2 regions of the Pseudoalteromonas sp. 2CM41L genome follow, and region 2 is predicted to be linked to the other one. Evidence: predicted binding sites of a transcription regulator. Region 2 holds the regulator's gene; the other holds the start of a gene.

Region 1 (7,501 bases), on a different contig from region 2:
TTTAGGTTTAAAGCTGCGTTTTGAGCAGCCAACGACTCGTTGGGTAATTAGCAAAACATTACTTCGCCAAGCTAACCCGTACGCCAGCGAATTACGCTTTATGCAAGCACGCGCTCAATTGGCTGTAAAATTACACGCAAAATACACCTTTATAGAGGCTGTTTGGCGCTATTTACACACTTATAACGAGGCAAGTTTAGAGCAAACCGCCCAGTATTTTGCCATGAGCCCAGCCACGTTTAAACGAAAACTAAAATGCCATAATATGCGCTTTTCGAGCTTAGTTGATGAGCAAAATAAACATAAAGCCATTTATTTACTTACCTTGCGCGCTAAGTGCAATGAGCAAGTTGCTGAGCGTTTGGCATTTTACGATATTCCTAACTTTAGGCGGGCATTTAAACGTTGGACAGGGCTAACCCCAAGCCAGTTAAAAGTATAAAGCGCACAGGTTAATACTTATTTTAAAAACTAGCAGCCTGCTCAATCACTATTGCATGGCGCTGCGCTAAACGCGTATGGTCTCTGTCGTAGCCGCCACCAATAACACTGGCAATAGCGGTGTTATGTTCAAGGCAGCGCTTAAACACTAAATGGTCACGCTGTTTAATGCCGTCCCAGCTTATATCTAGTTTGCCTAAGCCATCGTCTTGCCAAATATCTACACCGGCATCGTATAGGACTAAATCGGGGTTGAGTTCTTTTAGTAAAAACTGCAGCGTATCATCCACAATGGCTAAGTATTCTGCGTCTTGCATATTGTTAGCAAGGCCTATGTCTAAATCGCTGGGGGATTTTCTAAACGGGAAGTTTTTTTCGCAGTGTATAGAGCAGGTATACGCATACGGCTGATGTGCAAGCATTGCAGCTGTGCCATCGCCTTGGTGTACGTCTAAATCAAAAATGAGCACGTTGGTCACTTCACCGCTTTGTATTAATGTTTGCGCGGTAAAGGCTAAGTCGTTCACCATACAAAAACCTGAGCCAAAATCAGTGTGTGCATGGTGCGTACCACCTGCTAAATGACAGGCTAAGCCATGCTTTAATGCTAAGCGTGCAGTTTGTAACGTGCCTTGTGGGGCGGTGAATGTACGGTCCATTAGCGGTTGCGACCAAGGTAAGCCAATGCGGCGCATGGCTTTTTCGTCTAGGCGGTTATGCCATAAATCGTGAATGTAGTTTTCGCAGTGTACCAGTTCAAGTGGCTCGGGGGAGCCCAAAATAGGCTCTACTAAATTATTACCTGCAATGCCTAAACCTTTAACCTGCTCATATAAATGAGCAAATTTACTCATTACAAATCGGTGCTTAGGGTCAAAGCTAAACGAATAATTACTGTGATAGACCAAAGGTAAGTGAGGGTTTAGGCGCATAACCATATCAATAATAAAGTTTGCGCTATGGTAATAAACTTAACTAATGGAGTCTATTGCCGCTATTTAATCAATGAGGCAAGCTCGCGATGAAGTAATTGTTCATCGGCTAAATTAAGTTCAACTAACCGTTTTAAATAGGTAATGCTGTTTATATCTATATGGTGGCATTTTAGGCCGATGTGTTGATCTTCTATGTGGCAAATAAACACCTCCATTTTTATTTCTATATCGCTTTGTGGCAAGGTAAAGCGCAAGGTGGCTTCGCTATTTTTTGTGCCACTAAACGCCGCGCATTTAGTAATGAGTGCGCCATGTAAAGATACATCGAGTAATTTGCATGGGTAGCTCTCTCCTGCAAATTCTAATTGGGCCGCGGTTGAAAAAAGAATACGCGAGAACTGACGTCGATTTTCCATAAAACGAGTTGCCTTTATTGTAATATTTAAATCAAGCATAGCGGGAAATAGCCCATAGCGATAAAAAATGGCATAAAAAAACCCCGCATAAATGCAGGGTTTATTATATCAGTTAACAATTAACCAATTTTTTTGTACTTAATACGCTTAGGTTGTGCAGCTTCTGCGCCTAAGGTCTTTTTAAGCCACTCTTCGTATTCAGTGTAGTTACCATCGAAAAAGTTAATTTGGCCTTCGTCGCGGTAATCTAAAATGTGTGTTGCAATACGGTCGAGGAACCAACGGTCATGCGATATACACATTACACACCCTGGGAACTCTAAAATAGCATTCTCAAGGGCGCGTAGTGTTTCAACATCAAGGTCATTGGTTGGCTCATCCAGTAGTACTACGTTACCACCCGCTTTTAAAAGTTTAGCAAGGTGTAAACGGTTACGCTCACCACCTGATAAATCTTTTACAAACTTTTGCTGATCGTTACCTTTAAAGTTAAAGCGGCTAACGTATGCACGGCTTGGGAACTCAAAGTTACCAATTTTTAGTACGTCTTGTCCGTCAGATATTTCTTCAAATACAGTTTTGCTTTCGTCCATGTTGCCACGGAACTGATCAACCGTTGCTAATTCTACTGTTTCACCAATGCTAATATCACCGCTGTCAGGTTGCTCTTCGCCGCTTAGCATTTTAAATAGGGTTGATTTACCCGCGCCATTGGCACCGATAATGCCCACTATCGCGCCTTTTGGCATACTAAAGCTTAAATCGTCGATTAATACGCGGTCGCCAAAACTCTTACGTAAGTTATTAACTTCAAGCACTTGGTCGCCTAAACGCGGACCAGGTGGAATAAATAGCTCGTTAGTTTCGTTACGCTTTTGGTAATCAGACTGTTGTAGCTCACTAAACTGCGCCATACGCGCTTTAGACTTAGCTTGGCGACCTTTAGGGTTTGAACGTACCCACTCAAGCTCTTGAGCAATTGATTTTTGACGTGCTTTTTCAGATTTTTGCTCTTGTTGTAAGCGCGCATCTTTTTGCTCAAGCCAAGAAGAGTAGTTACCTTCCCACGGAATACCTTCACCACGGTCAAGCTCTAGTATCCAGCCAGCTACATTATCAAGGAAGTAACGGTCATGCGTTACCGCCACAACAGTGCCTTCGTAATCATGTAAGAAGCGCTCAAGCCAAGCAACCGACTCAGCATCTAAGTGGTTAGTAGGCTCATCGAGAATAAGCATATCTGGTTTTTCGAGTAATAAACGACAAATAGCAACACGGCGGCGCTCACCACCTGAAAGGTGCTCAATTTTAGCATCCCACTCAGGTAAACGAAGTGCATCAGCAGCGCGTTCTAAAACGTTATCAATGTTGTGACCATCGTGCGCTTGAATAATCGCTTCAAGCTCGCCTTGCTCTTTTGCTAGGGCGTCAAAGTCAGCGTCTTCCATTGCGTACTCGTTGTACACTTCGTCAAGGCGGTTAAGGGCATGTTTTACTTCGCCAACAGCTTCTTCAACTATTTCGCGTACTGTTTTGCTTTCGTCCAGCACTGGCTCTTGCGGTAAGTAACCAATTTTAGTACCAGGTTGAGGGCGAGCTTCACCTTCAAAGTCTTGATCAACACCGGCCATAATGCGAAGTAATGTAGATTTACCAGCACCATTTAAACCTAGCACACCAATTTTAGCGCCAGGGAAAAAGTGCAACGAAATATCTTTTAAAATTGTGCGCTTAGGTGGCACAACTTTAGATACTCGACTCATCGAGAATATAAACTTATCAGGTAAAACCATGGAGGAAAGCCTTCAAATAATAATAAAAATTTCAATGTTGTATTGTAGTGGCTCACGGGTGAAACAGTCAACGAATGGCGTATAGAACAATACGCTAATCTAAACGGTACTTTATTTTCTTGCCCATTTAAAACACCACTATGACAGGATTTCTATTGTGTAAAATTCTGTAATCTATTGTTTTATATTGTTCAAACACATTTCATTTTTAACAAAAGTGGTACAGTATATTTACAAACTGTAAAGTATAAGCAAATTATACAGGCAGACCACTCTTAGTCGTTGTAAAACATCGCATAATTAAATATTACAAAGGTTTAAAGGAATGAACATGAAAACAGTTACAAAGTTAGGGGCATTACTTTTAGGTTTATACTCATTTTCGAGCCAAGCAGACATACTCCAGGTAAATGGTTATTACCAAGGAGTAGGGATAGGGTCTACGCAAATTGATGTATACGAGAGTGATAGCATACGATTTACAACACTATACGGCCAGTTTGGCTATCAGTTTTCGCGATACTTTGCGATAGAAGGTCGTGTAGGTTTTGGTTTAAATGACGAATCAACGCCGCTAAATGGGCTTGTTTACGCGCGAAACCCGCTAGATGGTTCGTTAACCTCAGAATCTATTAAGAGCGAAATTGACTCAAGCCTTGATTTGCAAACAAGTATATTTGTGAAAGCTAATTATCCCATTTCAATTCGGGCAGATGTGTTTTTATTTGGTGGCTATGGTAGAAATAAATTAAGTTACAATGAAGGTGAAATAAGAAACCTTGCAGAATCAATAACTGGCTCAGATACAAATTCTACGTTAATCACTGAGCAAAATTATGACGAAGGCGGTGTAACGTACGGTACTGGGATTGACTATAGGTTAACTCAACGCTGGCAATTAAGCGCTGAATACCAATATTTTGATACAGACGAAGGTGATATTTACGCTCTTAATTTATCTGTAAATTATCGTTTTTAATTGAAATAACGCTACTGGTTTTAGTAGCGCGACCTCAATACAGTTAAACAAAATATTTCAATATAAATGCATTCCTCCTGATCTATAACTTTTTGTAAATCTGATAAAATCATGAATAAATTTCATTTAGACATCTATACATCTAGAGGTTGATATTTTTAGCATACTGTTCATAATGAGAGCGTATAAATTCTCGGTTTTTATGAGTAGGAGTAAAAAATATGCCAATTACAGTGAAAGACGAGCTACCGGCTATTGCCCGTTTACGTGAAGAAAACGTGTTTGTAATGCCAAAAAGTCGCGCAAAAACGCAAGAAATTCGTCCTATGCGTTTGGCTATTTTAAATTTAATGCCTAATAAAGTAGAAACCGAAGTGCAGTTTATTCGTTTGCTTGCCAATTCTCCTTTACAAGTAAATGTAGAGCTATTACGCCTAGATACACACCGTAGCAGTAGCAATTCAGAAGAGCACCTAGATACCTTTTACCGTTATTTTTCAGAAGTGAAAGACAATAACTACGATGCGTTAATTGTTACCGGCGCGCCACTCGCACACCTTGAATACGACGATGTTGCGTACTGGGATGAGCTAAAAGTGATTATTGATTGGGCAGAGCAGCACGTTACCTCTACGCTGTTTTCGTGCTGGGCGGCGCATGCCGCGTTGTATCATCGTTACAATTTAAAACGCGATTTAAAAGAAGATAAACTTTGTGGTGTGTTTACTCACCAGTGTTACTTTGATCACGGGGCACTTACTCGTGGCTTCGACGACACCTTTTTAGTGCCGCACTCACGTTATGGCCACATAGATATAAATAAAATAAATGCCTGCGACGATATAGTCGTGCTGGCAGGCTCTGAAAAAGTAGGCGCTTACTTAATGAAAAATAAGTCGGGCAGCCAAGTGTTTATAACCGGCCACCCAGAATACGATGCCGACACATTAAAAGCAGAGTACGAGCGCGATTTACAAAAAAGTCCTGATGCGCCAAAACCCGAAAACTATTTTCCAGATAACGATGCAAGCAAAAAGCCGTCAAAAACGTGGCAAAGCCATGCCTTTTTACTGTTTTCGAACTGGTTAAATTACTACGTGTACCAAACTACACCTTATGATATTAATTTAGTTAGCCAAGATGTGAGGACTAACAACTATGCCGAATAACGTGCAAAACAATAATAAACACAGCGAATTAAGCGCTGCATTAAAAGAGCGTATTTTAATTTTAGATGGTGCCATGGGTACCATGATCCAAACTCACAAGCTTGAAGAAGAAGACTACCGAGGCGAGCGCTTTAAAGACTGGCACGTACTAATAAAAGGCAATAACGATTTATTAAGCCTTACAAAACCTGAGTTAATAACCGATATACATCGCAGCTTTTTAGCCGCCGGTGCAGACATTATTGAAACCAATACCTTTAACTCAACCACCATTTCGATGGAAGATTACGACATGGCAAGCATAAGCCGTGAGGTAAACTTAGAGTCGGCCAAACTCGCACGCGCAATATGTGACGAATTCACCGCTAAAAACCCAGAAAAACCACGCTATGTAGCCGGTGTGTTAGGGCCAACCTCTAAAACCTGCTCAATTTCGCCAGATGTAAACGACCCTGGTTATCGCAATATTACCTTTGATAAGCTGGTTACTGCCTATGTTGAGTCTACTCTTGCATTAATGGAAGGCGGCGCTGATTTAATACTTATCGAAACCATTTTCGACACGCTAAATGCAAAAGCGGCCTCATTCGCAGTAGAAGAAGCGTTTGAGCAAGCAGGACGTACATTACCCGTAATGATCTCGGGCACAATTACCGATGCCTCTGGGCGTACGCTTTCGGGGCAAACCACCGAAGCATTTTATAACTCTATTCGCCATATTAAGCCGCTTTCGATAGGCCTTAACTGCGCCCTTGGCCCCGATTTACTTCGCCAATACGTAGAGGAGCTTTCGCGCGTATGCGAAACATTTACCTCAGTACACCCAAATGCAGGTTTACCTAACGAATTTGGTGAGTACGACCTAGAAGCAGAGGACATGGCGAAAGAGATTATAGACTGGGGCAAATCGGGCTTTATAAATATTGTTGGTGGTTGCTGCGGCACAACGCCTGCGCATATTCGTGCGTTTGCCAAAGGGCTTGAAGGGGTAAAACCTCGCGCATTGCCAGAGCTTGATGTTCGCATGCGTTTATCAGGCCTTGAAGCCTGTAACTTAAACTAGGAGCCAACATGACCCAGCAAATTGCAGTATTTACCAATGTTGGCGAGCGTACCAACGTAACTGGCTCTGCCATGTTTAAACGCTTAATCATGGAAGAAGATTACGAGACCGCCCTGAATGTTGCCCGCGAGCAAGTAGAAAACGGCGCCCAAGTTATTGATATAAACATGGACGAAGCCATGTTGGACTCAAAAGCGGCCATGGTTAAGTTTTTAAACTTAATTGCCTCAGAGCCCGATATTTCTAAAGTGCCCATTATGGTCGACTCCTCTAAATGGGAAGTAATAGAAGCAGGCCTTAAATGTATTCAAGGCAAGGCTATTGTTAACTCAATATCGCTTAAAGAAGGCGAAGAGCCGTTTAAACGCCAAGCTAAAATTATTAAACGTTTTGGCGCCGCCGCTGTGGTTATGGCGTTTGATACAGACGGCCAAGCCGACACCGCGGACCGCAAATACGAAATCTGTGAGCGCAGCTACAAAATATTAGTCGAAGAGATTGGCTTCCCGCCGGAAGATATAATATTCGATCCCAATATATTTGCCGTAGCCACCGGTATAGAAGAGCACGACAACTACGCCGTAGAATTTATTGAAGGCACACGCCGCATTAAGCAAAACTTACCGCACTGTAAAGTGTCGGGCGGGGTGTCTAATGTCTCGTTTTCGTTTAGAGGTAATAACCCCGTACGTGAAGCGATTCACT
Region 2 (7,501 bases):
CCCGCCCCTGGGCCTTGTATTACTAAGGCGTTTTCGTTGTACCACTGGCTATTAATAACAAAGATATTATCGCCAGGTGTTAAGTTAGCTAAGGCGTCCCCTTTAGGCGCGTAAGTAATACCTACCTTCGCCGATACTTTACCCTGCTCTAATGCCAGTAAACCGGTATACCTAAGTACAGCATCTTGAGCATTTGCCGCATCGGCATGGTGTTTAATAAACGCATTTAGCTTATCTTTATCCGCTAAAAAGTCACCCCATGAACCTTGGGCTAACTCATCAGGCATTAATGCTTGTAAGCTTATATCATTTAAATCTAATTCAATGCCAAGCTCGCGTGCAAGTATCAGCAATTTACGTTGCATATCGCGGCCCGATAAATCCTCGCGAGGATCAGGCTCTGTAAAGCCCATTTTTTGCGCTTCAAGAACAAGGTCAGAAAATGCCACACTGCCATCGTACTTACTGCATAGCCACGAGAGTGTGCCCGAGAAAACACCTTCAATACGGGTAATTTTATCGCCACTATTTTGTAAATCAGCTAACGCAAAGTTAATTGGCAACCCTGCCCCAACACTGGTGTTGTAGCGCCAATGCAAGTTACGCTCGCTAATACTTTGGCGCAGCGCGTTATACCAATTAGATGCAGCAGTGCCTGCGTACTTGTTAGCACTTATTAAATGGCAGTCTCGCTCAACAAAGTCAGTGTATAATTGGCTAAATTGCTCGCTTGCCGTTATATCAACAACAACTTTGTGCTCGTAATCAAGTTCGTTTAATGCACTTAATAAATCCGCCTGCTCATAAGCAACCGCATTATGCTGCCATTGTTTTTTCCATTGCCCAAGCGTAATACCCGAGGCATTAAATAGCATATGTTGCGAGCGAATTAACCCAACTAGCTTAATACTATAATCGCCCGACAAACGCTTAAATTGAGCATCCAGCTGGCTTAAAAATTCATCGCCTACATTACCTAAGCCAGCCACAACCAGGGCAACTTCTTGGCCTTTATTAATTAATTTTTCGTGCAATAAACTAAGTACATCGCTTTCTATTAACTGATCCGTTAACAGCAATGTATAGCCTGTATCTTGATGAATAAAACGAGGGTGAATACTTTGCTGATTTAAAACCTCAGCCGCTAATGTACTTAGTGTATAAACATCTTGCGTAGGCGCAACCACCGCGCAGCCATTTAAATTAGACTCGCTGATATTTGCTCGCCCAGCAAAATAACTCACTACTTGATGCGTTGCACCTGCGGGCACAACTAAGTATGTATCGCCGTTGTGTATAAAATGATGAAGGCTGTGCTGAATAAGCTGGCTAACATGCGCCACTTCACCCGCGTTAAGGCCTTCAACGAGCAGTAAATCAACGTTTTGTAATGTAGTAATAAACCGTTTTTGCTTAGCTTTGCCTTGTTTTACAATATCGGTAGGGGCAGTTTGCACATCAAAACTACTACGTACAGCCAGTTTAATATTACTGTTTTTTAAAGGCGAAAGCGTTTTAGCATGTAACACAGGGTTACCCAATCGAGCTAATAAGTTAGCTTGTTCACGGCACACCTTGTTGTACTTAATCGCCTTTTCAACTTTACGTGGGTCGGCACTAAATACCCCTGGCGTATCAGTCCAAATACATACATTTTGTGCGTCGCAATAATTAGCCAATAAGGTGGCGCTGTAATCACTGCCATTGCGCCCAAGCGTAACTGTTTTACCATCAGCACTTGCTGCGATAAACCCTGTTACTACGTTAATCTTATTTGCATCAATGACTTGGCTGCATTGCTGTTTATTTTGCGCATGCAAAAGCTCCCCGCTTGTTACACTAAACAGCGCTCTAGCATCATGAGCACACGCTTGAATGTTTAATTGCGCTAAATAGGCTGCTAATAATCGCGCAGACCACAGCTCACCATGCGCCAGTAAGGCTGCCTCTTGCAACTGCTGCTTGCTGGCTTGCTCCGCTACATCACTTAGCTCTTGCGCTAACACAGCTAAAGCCGTGTGTTTAGCACCGGCTTTTAATAACTCTTCAATTAATGCTGTTTGGTGATTACTCAATTGCAGCAAAATATCAGCAACGGCTTGCTTATCTTGTTGTTGATAACTTTGCCACAGCGAAACCAATGTATCGGTGGTTTTACCCGCAGCAGATACAACCACGCAATCGCCAGGCTGTGTGTGGCCAATAATTATTTTTGCCACACTTTGATAACGCTCGCCCGAGCTTAAGCTCGAGCCGCCAAATTTATGTACACTGTTTACCATACTCAATCACCACAACGCTGGATGAGCAGCCTGCTGCTTTACATCACCATTGGCATTGCCTGCAGCTTTACCAACGCGCCCTACATTTTTATTTTGCCCAGGTTTAACTAAGTTAAATACACGTTCAAAATCAGCCAGTAGGTCTTCTACATCTTCAATACCGACCGAAATACGAATTAGCGTATCGCCCACACCCGCCTCTAAACGTGCTTGAGCGTCCATACCTGCGTGAGTCATGGTCGCAGGATGACAAATTAAACTCTCAACTCCACCTAACGATTCTGCTAAGCTAAATTCTTTAAGGCTTGTTAAAAACGCCGCAGCATCATTCACATCGCCTTTAATATCAAAACTAACCATACCACCAAACCCGAGCTGTTGGGCTTTAGCAAGCGCATGTTGAGGATGCGATTCAAGGCCTGGGTAGTAAACTTGGCTAACATACTCAGAGCTTTCTAGGTATTTAGCAATTGCCAGGGCATTTTCTTGGTGCTGTTTTAAACGCACATTTAAAGTACGTAAACCACGTAACGTTAAATAGCTATCAAATGGTGCGCCGGTAATACCAATGTTATTGGCCCACCAAGCAAGCTCATCACCAAGCTCTTGTGTTGCAGCAACAACTGCACCGCCTACAACATCAGAATGGCCGTTTATATATTTAGTGGTTGAGTGCACAACAATATCTACGCCAAACTTAATTGGGTTTTGTAATGCCGGTGATAAAAAGGTGTTATCGGCGGCCACTAATGCACCGCACTGTTTTGCTATATCCGTCACGGCTTTAATATCCGTTAGGCGCAGCACAGGGTTACTTGGTGTTTCTATCCAAATTAATTTAGGTTTAATGGTTAAAATTTGTTCTAGGCTTTCTGGTTTAGTTAAATCAAGTACTTTAAGTTTAAGCAAGCCGCGCTTTTCTAACGACGTAAATAAACGGTAGCTGCCGCCATAACAATCGTGAGGAATAACCAATGTATCATCGTTATTTAATAACTGTGTGGCTAAGTGCACTGCTGCCATGCCCGTAGCAGTAATAATTCCGCGTGCGCCACCTTCAAGCTCTGCTAGAGTGTCAGCTAAAATATCGCGATTAGGATTACCACTGCGTCCATAGTCGTATGCGCGCTTAGTATCAAAATCGGCAAACGAATAAGTCGTCGATAAATAAATTGGCGGTACAACGGCGCCATGATGTTTATCGGCATCAACCCCATTTCGTACAGCAATGGTTGCTTTGTTTTTTTCGCTCATATTCGTCACCTGATTAATTTGGATGTTTAGACGTCTAAAAGAGTAAGTTATCCATTATAATAAGTCAAAGCTTTTAAAGCTCTAGATGGCTAAAAATAACAGATGTGTAAAGCTTCAATGAGGCTGTATTTACTATTACAGCCAGCTTATTAAGATAGATTGCTATCTATTATTTGACTATCTTTTTTAAAACGATAGAATTTCACGCATATTTACACGCTTTTTACGCCGTGTGAGAAATTAATAATCTGAGGCAACGATACATCTTATGGCTAAATGGAATGGTGAGTATATTCACCCATACGCAGAACACGGGAAAAAATCAGAGCAAGTTAAAAAGATCACCGTTTCGATCCCGCTAAATGTATTAAAAGTATTAACTGATGAGCGTACACGTCGTCAAATAAACAACCTGCGTCATGCAACAAACAGCGAGTTACTATGCGAAGCGTTTTTGCATGCCTTTACAGGCCAGCCATTACCTAATGATGATGACCTACGTAAAGATAACGCAGAAAAAGTACCTGAAGAAGTTAAAAAAATAATGCAAGAAATGGGTTTAGAAGTGCCTATTTTAGACGAAGAATAAAACGTCTTTTTAAACAAAAAAACCTCAGCATGCTGAGGTTTTTTTGTTTAAGCGCTATATATTACGCCATATAATTTTCCGGTAAGTCAATTTGTGCTACGCCCGATTCAACAGCAGCAATAGCAACCGCCTTGGCTATACGTGGTAATAAACGCGGGTCCATCGGTTTAGGAATAATGTAATCTGCACCAAATTCGAGCTTTTCTACACCCGCTGCTTTTAATACTTGCTCAGGCACTGGCTCTTTAGCAATACTACGAATAGCTTCAACAGCGGCTATTTTCATTTCATCGTTAATTGCGCTTGCACGTACATCAAGTGCACCACGGAAAATAAACGGGAAACATAAAACATTATTAACTTGGTTAGGGAAATCAGAACGCCCCGTTGCCATAATTAAGTCTTTACGTGCACTGTGCGCAAGCTCAGGTGCAATTTCAGGATCTGGGTTTGAACATGCAAACACCACTGGCTTATCGGCCATTAGTTTTAGATCTTCAGGTGCAAGTAAGTTAGGACCCGATACACCTACAAACACATCAGCATCAGCAATTACATCTTGTAGAGTACGCTTATCTGTATTGTTAGCAAAAAGCTGTTTGTATTCGTTTAAGTCATCGCGGCGAGTATGAATAACCCCTTTGCGGTCTAGCATATAAATATGTTCGCGCAGTGCACCACACTTAATTAACAGCTCCATACAAGCAACCGCTGCTGCGCCTGCACCTAAACATACAATAATGGCATCTTCTATTGATTTGCCCTGCACTTCTAAGGCGTTAAGCATACCTGCCGCAGTTACAATAGCGGTACCGTGTTGGTCATCATGAAAAACCGGAATACTGCAACGCTCAATAAGTGCTTTTTCAATTTCAAAACACTCTGGCGCTTTAATATCTTCTAAGTTAATACCACCAAACGTGTCGGCAATATTAGCCACTGTATTTATAAAGTCTTCGGTGGTGCGATGCTTAACTTCAATATCAATAGAATCTAAGCCAGCAAAACGTTTAAATAAAAGCGCCTTACCTTCCATAACAGGTTTAGAGGCTAATGGCCCCAAATTACCCAAACCTAAAATTGCCGTACCATTACTGATCACCGCAACCATATTACCTTTACCGGTATATTTATATGCATTGGCTGGGTCTGCTGCAATTTCGCGCACAGGCTCTGCAACACCAGGGCTGTATGCTAATGCTAAGTCTTGCACCGTTTCGGCTGGTTTTGTTAGCTCAATGCTGATTTTGCCTGGAACGGGGTGAGAGTGGTAGTGTAATGCTTGTTCACGAAAATCTGACATAACGCGATGGTATCCTGCAATTTAAGTTAAGTGAGAGGGAGTATGGGGCTAAGATACTCTTATTATTTTTAAATTCCAAGCAATATCAGGTCTATCCTGTTATATGCTATATCCGTTAATTTTAAGTGATTTATCAGCAACTTCGCTAAAAGTTATCAATATTAAACAAATAAAAATTCATTCAAAAAGTGCTTTTTGAGGTTCATTTTGCCCTGCCAATATTTTTGTAAAATAGCAGAATATTAAAATAGTAAAATGCACCAATATGGCGCGTTTATCACCGTTAAAAACAAATATCGCCACGATAAGCACTTTTAGCAGCTTGGTTAAAAATTAACGTATAAAAAATATAGAGAAGAATTGTGAGTTTGTCTGCAAAGGTTTATGCATATTCAGAATAAGAACAGGAAATAGTTATGCACACGTAGTACGGCAACAATCGGTAATTTTTTCGTAAAAATGATGAATTTTAGGCACAAAAAAAGCACCCTAAGGTGCTTTTTTTACTAAACAGCAATAATTACTTCTTGCTGCTAAGTGCACCGAAGCGCTTGTTGAAGCGATCAACACGGCCGCCAGTGTCTAAAATCTTTTGCTTACCAGTGTAAAACGGGTGACACGCAGAACATACGTCTAGGTGAATGTCTTTACAAAGAGTAGAACGAGTTTCGAATTTGTTTCCGCATGAACATGTTGCAGAAATTGCTTCGTACTTAGGGTGAATACCTTCTTTCATAGGAACCTCTAGTTAAGGCCGCATCGCTCTCCAAACCCGAAGTCTGGCACCATACGTCGTTAAAACAAATTTATAGGCCGCGGATTTTATCCAACTAGCTTGTCCCGCACAAGCTTTAATTACGCTTTTTGCCAAAAAAGTAACCAACCAGCGCTACCGCATCCATTTGTATGTAGGTTTTTAGCCTTATTTTTAGTACATTAAGCTATTACCCTTTATCACATGAGTTGTTATGCGTTTTGTTGAAGTTGCTATTAAAGTTCCGTTACCACGCACCTTTGATTATAAAATAGATGAACAACTCATCTCGCCCTCGGCGCCTATTATGCCAGGGATGCGTGTTTTAGTGCCTTTTGGCAATCAAAAGAAAGTAGCGGTTGTTCTCGCTCTTAAAACGCATACCGACGTACCAGATAACAAAATTAAAGCGGTTACTGAGGTTATTGACCAAACTCCTATTTTATCATCACAGCATTTAGAACTGCTTAGCTTTACTGCACGCTATTATTGCTATCCGCTCGGCGAAACCATACACATTGCGCTGCCAGGTGCGCTTCGCCAAGGTGAAAACCCAGATAAAACCAGCATTAACATGATTAGCCTTACCGAAAAAGGCGCAAAGGTTCCATCATTAAAAGCGAAAACTCAGCTAAATTTATTAAAGCAACTCGCGCAATCGGGTAAGTCGTCGATAACCGAGCTAAAAGCGCTCGGCTTTAGTAAAAAAACAATAGATGCCTTAATAGGTAAAGAGCTTATAACCCAAAGCATTGAGCATGATAATCAATGGCAAAGCGTTGCGCCCACAGTCGGCACCAAGCCAGTACTAAATAAAGAGCAAGCCGTAGCGTGCACTACAATAAATCAAAGTGTTGGCTTTAAGAGCTTTTTATTAGAAGGTGTGACAGGCAGTGGTAAAACCGAAGTGTATTTACAATGCCTAGAAGAAGTCCTTAAACGTGGCGAGCAAGCCTTAGTGCTGGTGCCTGAAATAGGCTTAACACCACAAACTGTTAACCGATTTCGTCGTCGCTTTCCCGATACGCCAATTATGCTATGGCACTCTGCCCTAACCGATAACGAACGCTTGCAAACATGGCGTTTTTGCGAAAAAGGCAGCTGCGCAATTGTAATAGGTACCCGTTCGAGTATTTTTCTACCTTTTTTAAAGTTAGGAATGATAGTGGTTGATGAAGAGCATGACTCTTCATTTAAACAGCAGGATACTTTACGCTACCACGCACGCGATTTAGCCGCTTATCGGGCATTTCAGCACAAAATACCGCTTATTTTAGGCAGTGCCACCCCTGCGCTCGAAACACTGCACAAAGCTATAA

Evidence for each region. The regulator MetJ, encoded in region 2, represses methionine synthesis genes. The targets are predictions, from matches to a motif close to TAGACGTCTAGACGTCTA.
Region 1: the regulator MetJ is predicted to act here: its motif matches at 4,692-4,709, upstream of metA (homoserine O-succinyltransferase).

What each region holds. Positions count from the first base shown of each region.
Region 1 covers NZ_JALNTN010000011.1:2,053-9,553, reverse strand. The annotation lists gene MTF64_RS13100 (AraC family transcriptional regulator) at 1-442, shown strand, start outside; gene MTF64_RS13095 (histone deacetylase) at 465-1,373, opposite strand; gene MTF64_RS13090 (PilZ domain-containing protein) at 1,436-1,792, opposite strand; gene ettA (energy-dependent translational throttle protein EttA) at 1,912-3,585, opposite strand; gene MTF64_RS13080 (outer membrane beta-barrel protein) at 3,917-4,564, shown strand; gene metA (homoserine O-succinyltransferase) at 4,786-5,733, shown strand; gene MTF64_RS13070 (homocysteine S-methyltransferase family protein) at 5,723-6,796, shown strand; gene metH (methionine synthase) at 6,805-7,501, shown strand, end outside.
Region 2 covers NZ_JALNTN010000020.1:15,044-22,544, forward strand. The annotation lists gene metL (bifunctional aspartate kinase/homoserine dehydrogenase II) at 1-2,282, opposite strand, end outside; gene metB (cystathionine gamma-synthase) at 2,289-3,536, opposite strand; gene metJ (met regulon transcriptional regulator MetJ) at 3,805-4,125, shown strand; gene MTF64_RS17885 (malic enzyme-like NAD(P)-binding protein) at 4,187-5,428, opposite strand; gene rpmE (50S ribosomal protein L31) at 5,949-6,164, opposite strand; gene priA (primosomal protein N') at 6,397-7,501, shown strand, end outside.